DNA from 2 places in the Mesorhizobium sp. M7A.F.Ca.US.002.01.1.1 genome. Region 2 is predicted to be linked to the other one. Evidence: predicted binding sites of a transcription regulator. Region 2 holds the regulator's gene; the other holds the start of a gene.
What was found. Region 2 encodes PhoB, which activates phosphate uptake and scavenging genes when phosphate is short. Its sites were predicted from a motif close to TGTCATNNANCTGTCAT; they were not measured.
Positions count from the first base shown of each region.

Region 1 (2,983 bases), on a different contig from region 2:
CTATTCGGCGACCAAGCACATAGACGGCCAAGGGCGCTGTCTCGGCGGCGTCATCCTGTCGGACAAGAAGTGGATCGACGAGAACCTGCACGATTATTTCCGCCATACCGGCCCAAGCCTTTCGCCTTTCAACGCCTGGACGCTGCTGAAGGGCCTGGAAACGCTGCCGCTGCGCGTACGCCAGCAGACGGAAAGTGCCGGCCGGATCGCCGATTTTCTGGCCGAACGGCCGGAAATCGCGCGCGTCATCTATCCCGGCCGCGCCGACCATCCGCAGGCCGACATCGTCAAGAAGCAGATGTCGGGCGGCTCGACGCTGATCTGCCTGGACGTCAAGGGCGGCAAGCAGGCGGCCTTCGCCTTGCAGAACGCGCTCGACATCGTCCTGATCTCCAACAATCTCGGTGACGCCAAGAGCCTGATCACCCACCCGGCGACGACGACGCACAAGAATCTCAGCGACGAGGCGCGCGCCGAGCTCGGCATCGGGCCGGGCACGCTCAGGCTGTCGGTTGGCCTGGAGGATGCCGACGATCTGCTCGAGGACATCGCGCAGGCGCTGAAGGCCAGGTAGGAGGCCTTCAGGCGCCGGACGGCGTCTCTTCCAGCTCGGCCGTCTTGGTACCGATGGTCATCGCATTGCCGCGCCAGTCGATGGCGCCGCCGAGCCAACCGCGCGCCCACATCGCCGGCAGGATCAGGTCGCGCGCCATGATCGCGGCGACCATGCGTGGCGACAGGTACCAGCCCTTGGACCAGGCCAGGGCGCACTCCGGAAGATAGAAGGCCGCCAGCACGGCAAGGGCGGTTGCCCAGAGGCTGAAGCCGGCGCTTGCCGCTGCAATCAGCGCAAGCACCAGCGGCACCACGGCGCCGGTCAGGATTTCGGGTGCGAAGAACAGCGGGAAAGTGACGCGGCGCAGGCGCGCCCAACGGGCCTGACGCGACCAGATCTCGTCAAACGAGCGCCGGCCAAGCGGCTGCTCGAAGGGGGCGGCGACGAGATTGACGCGCAGGCCGAGACTGTTCACCAGCTTGGTCGCAGCGGCATCCTCGGCGATCTCGGCGGCCAGCGCGCGGATGCCGCCCTTGGCGTCGAGCATCGGCTTGTTCCAGAGCATGCTCTTGCCCTGGGCAAAGCCGAGGCCGAGCGCCTCACCGGCATATTGCCAGCGCGCCTGCAGCGTGTTGAGGAAAGCGCATTCGACCTCGGCCCAGAAGCCGGCCGGCCGCGAGCCGATCGGCGTCGAGCAGACAAGGCCGGTGCCGGGCCGCCAGGCAGCCATCAGGTGCTGGATGTAGTCCCTCGGCATCAGCACGTTGGAATCGGCCAGGACGACCCAGTCGTGCCGCGCCGCTTCCCAGCCCTTGACGCAATTGTTGAGTTTCGGATTGGCGCTGATGCGGTCGTCGCCGACAAGCAGCCGGGCCGGCACTTTCGGAAACCGGACGATCGTCCTGTTTATCAATTTGACCACCGGATCGTCGGCATGGGCGACGCAGAAAATCAGCTCATAGCGCGGCCAGTCGAGCGAGAAGGCGCGTTCCAGCGTCTCCTGCGTGAACGGCTCGACGCCGCGCGACGGCACGACGATCGACACTGGCCGCGGCTTGCCGGCCGGCGGCGCAATGGTGCGACGCCGTCTCAGACGCGACGCGGCGAGCACGATGCTGGCGAGATTCGAGAGGATGAGGACGGTTGAAAGCGTGGCGGCTATGAGAGTGAGTTGCATCGAGGTCCGGTCACTCCAGGAAAACCGGTCCGCAAGATGGCCGGTTTCAACAGTTCAGCAGAGCGCCCGAGTCGCGCGTCACCAGTCCGCGCACACCATCATTGTCATATGTCACTTAAATGACATTCTTTGTCGGCACCTGCCCGCGAGGCCGGCCAGAGGAGGCTTCGATCGGTTGACCTAACCGCACGGAGCGCCGAAAGTTCCGCTGGAACCGTTTTTTGGAGCCGCTTATGTATAGCGCCGTCACGCGCAACATCGAAGTGCAGGTCAGGCCGTTCTATCTGGAGGACCGTTCGGATCCCTCGGAGAACCGCTATGTCTGGGGCTATCAGATAACGATCGACAATCAGTCGGACGATTTCGTGCAGCTTCTGTCGCGATATTGGCACATCACCGACGGCACCGGCCGGGTCGAGGAAGTGCGCGGCCCCGGCGTGGTCGGCGACCAGCCCGAACTCAATCCCGGCGACAGCTACCAGTACACATCCGGTTGCCCGCTCTCGACACCGTCCGGCATCATGGTCGGGCATTACACGATGCGCAACAAGCGGGGCGAGACGTTCGACATCGCCATTCCGGCGTTTTCGCTGGACTTGCCGGGGACGCGGCGGACGGTGAATTGATTTCGCCTCACCGGCCGCGGAGCGACCGGTGAGGCGTGGTTTCTACTCTACTGGGCCGCGAATTCCGCCGGGTCGAAATCATATTGCTTCGAACAGAATTCGCAGGCGACGTGGATGCCGCCGTCTTCGGTGCTGTCCTTGATCTCCTGGGCGGAAAAACCCTCGAGGATGCCGCGGATCTTGTCCCTGGAGCACGAGCACTGGTCGGCGACCGGAACACCGCCGAAGACGCGCACGCCATGCTCGTGGAACAGCCTGTAGAGCAGCCGCTCGGCGCCGATCGTCGGGTCGATCAGTTCGGTCGGCTCGATGGTGCCGAGCAGAGCCAGCAACTCCTGCCAGGAATTGTCGACCGGATCGTGGATCTCCTCACGCGGATCGCCATCGCCGCCCGGCAGGTCCGGGACGCGCATGCGCTCGGGCGACTGCGGCAGGAACTGCGCCAGGATACCGCCGGCGCGCCATTGCTCGCGGGCGCCGCCGGGACCGGGCGTCAAAAGCTTGGCCACCGACAGCCTGATATCCGTCGGGATCTGCTCCGACTGACGGAAATAGGTGCGTGCCGCGTCTTCCAGGGTCTCGCCATCGAGCTGGACGATACCCTGATAGCGCTGCGTATGGGCG
Region 1 is NZ_RZQE01000239.1:4,360-7,342, forward strand. Features, by position in the region: gene EN932_RS21500 (O-succinylhomoserine sulfhydrylase) at 1-574, shown strand, start outside; gene EN932_RS21505 (ceramide glucosyltransferase) at 582-1,733, opposite strand; gene apaG (Co2+/Mg2+ efflux protein ApaG) at 1,967-2,359, shown strand; gene EN932_RS21515 (Hsp33 family molecular chaperone) at 2,407-2,983, opposite strand, start outside.
Region 1: EN932_RS21505 (ceramide glucosyltransferase) is a predicted target of PhoB. The motif match lies at 1,842-1,858, and genes of this name have one in related genera.

Region 2 (2,983 bases):
GGCGGCGATCTGGAACGAGGTCAAGGACCGTTTGCAGGAACCTGGCACGGGTCTTTCCGGTGGCCAGCAGCAGCGCCTGTGCATTGCACGCGCCATCGCCGTGTCACCCGAGGTGATCCTGATGGACGAACCGTGTTCGGCGCTCGACCCGATCGCCACCGCTCGCGTCGAGGAACTTATCGACGAACTGCGTCAGAACTATACGATCGTCATCGTCACCCATTCGATGCAGCAGGCAGCGCGCGTGTCGCAGCGCACCGCGATGTTTCATCTTGGCTATCTGGTCGAGGAGGGCGCCACCGACAAGATGTTCACCACCCCCGACGACAAACGCACCCAGGACTACATCACCGGCCGGTTCGGCTGATCTCTGGCATATGAGGGACGAAGATCATGGGTGAACATACCGTCGCATCTTTCGATGAGGATCTGGAGCAGATCAGCCAGCTGATCCGCGACATGGGCGATCTCGCCCGCTCGATGGTCGGTGGCTCGACCAGGGCTTTGCTCAATTCGGACAATGCGCTGGCGCAGCGGGTGGTTTCCGACGACGCCATCATGGATGCACGCCAGCGCGAGCTGGACGATCGTGCTATCACGCTGATCGCCAAGCGCCAGCCAATGGCCAACGATCTGCGTGCGGTAGTCGGTTCGATCCGCATGGCCGGCGACCTCGAGCGCATCGGTGACCTTGCCAAGAACATCGCCAAGCGCGTCGGCACTGTCGGGCTGAGCGTCACGCCGCACGACCTTTCGCATTCGATCGACGCGATGGCGCAGCTGGTGCTGATCCAGGTGCAGGGGGTCGTCGACGAGTATGCCGCCGCTGACGCGGCAGCGCTTGCCACGCTCAGAAACAATGATGAACGCATCGACGTCAAATACACATCGGTGTTCCGCGAACTGCTGACCTACATGATGGAAGATCCGCGCAACATCACGGCGTGCACGCACCTGTTGTTTTGCGCCAAGAACCTCGAGCGGATCGGCGACCACGTGACCAACATCGCCGAAAATGCCTATTATGTTTTGACCGGCACGCAGTTGCCAGCCAATCGTCCGAAGCAGGACGAGACGGCAATGTCCGCGCCAGCGGCATGACAGGGGTGACCAGCCGATGATCGCGCCACGCATCATGGTGGTGGAGGATGAGGAGCCGCTAGGCGTGCTGCTCCGCTACAATCTCGAATCCGAAGGTTACCAGGTCGAGGTGGTGACGCGCGGCGACGAGGCCGAAATCCGGCTGCAGGAGAACGTTCCAGACCTTCTGGTGCTCGACTGGATGGTGCCTGCGGTTTCCGGTATCGAACTCTGCCGCCGGCTAAGGATGCGTCCCGAGACCGAGCGGCTGCCGATCATCATGCTGACCGCGCGAGGCGAGGAAAGCGACCGCGTGCGCGGCCTCTCGACCGGTGCCGACGACTATCTGGTCAAGCCTTTCTCGACGCCGGAGTTCATGGCCAGGGTCAAGGCGCTGCTGCGCCGGGCCAAGCCGGAAGTGCTGTCCAGCGTGCTCAAGGTCGGCGATATCGTGCTCGATCGCGAATCGCACCGTGTCTATCGCAAGAAGAGCGAAATCCGGCTCGGGCCGACGGAATTCCGCCTGCTTGAATTCATGATGCGCCATCCAGGCCGCGTGTTCTCGCGCAGCCAACTGCTCGACAATGTCTGGGGCGAGACGATCTACATCGACGAACGCACGGTCGATGTGCATGTCGGCCGGCTGCGCAAGGCGGTCAACAACGGCCGTATGCCCGATGTCATCCGCACCATCCGTGGGGCGGGTTACGCCATTCGCGAGGACTGAACTCCCTCGTTTGAACTCACGCCACGTTCTTGCCGCCGAGACCGGATCTCGCCTGCACGCCCGGCGCAAAAATCTCCTGATCGACGAAGATCAGCGCCCGCATGGCGCAGCCTTCGCGGATCAGCGGCAGTTCGTTCGGCTCGGTGTCGAAGGAAATCGACTTGGAATGCTGGCCGCCGGCGGTCTGGGCAATCGCTTGCCGCAATGCCGGCTCGATCAGGTCGAAGGCGGCGGCGCTGACGCCGACCATGGCGACGGGGGCCGGATCGATCAGCGCGAACAGGCTGCCGAGGCCGTAGCCGAGCGCTTCGCCAGCCTTGCGGTAGGCTTCCCGCTCCGGTCCGTCCCTCTCGCGGGCGGCGGCAGCCAGGGCGCGCATGTCGGCGTCGCTGACATCGGCGACGGGTTCTGCATCCTCGCCCATCTGCCGCGCGTTGCGCCAGATGGCATAATTGCCGGCATAGGCTTCGACGCAGCCGCGCCGTCCGCAGCGACACAGCGCCCCGTTCGGCCGATGAATCATGTGGCCGAATTCGCCGCCCGAGGAATGGGTGCCGGTGAACAATTCGCCCTTCAGCACCAGCCCCATGCCGATGCCGTGCGACAAAAGGATAGCGATGAAATCGTCGCGGTAACGATCGGGATCGCGCCAGCGCAGCGCCACCGCCATCATGTTGCAGTCGTTCTCCATAATGGCGGGGACGCCGAACTCCTCTTCGAATATGTCGGCGAAGGCGATGTCGGTGTGCGGCGTGATCGGCGACCACAGCATGGCGCGGGCACGGGTGTCGGTGATGCCCTGGACGGCCAGCGCGATACGAGCGATGCTGCGCACGTCCAGGTCGGGATCTTCCAGGCGGCGCCGCACGATTGCCGTGCACTCACCGATCAGCGAGTCGCGCGACATCGTCAGCGTGTCGAGCCGACGCTGTTCCTCGGATATTACCTGGCCGGCATAGTCGATGACGGCGACCGAGAGGAAGTTCAGCGACAGCACCACGGTCATTACCGCGGCCGCTTCCGGATTGAGGCTGAGGCCGACCTGCGGACGGCCGCGTTTGAGCGAGCCGGCCTCGCTCGGCTTGCTTTCGGTCAGGATGCCTTCGACGATCAGGTCGGATGAGATCGCCGAGATCGTCGAATGGCTGAGGCTTGTGGTTGCGGCGATCTCGGTGC
Region 2 is NZ_RZQE01000027.1:867-3,849, forward strand. Features, by position in the region: gene pstB (phosphate ABC transporter ATP-binding protein PstB) at 1-367, shown strand, start outside; gene phoU (phosphate signaling complex protein PhoU) at 394-1,101, shown strand; gene phoB (phosphate regulon transcriptional regulator PhoB) at 1,118-1,807, shown strand; gene EN932_RS05430 (ROK family protein) at 1,824-2,983, opposite strand, start outside.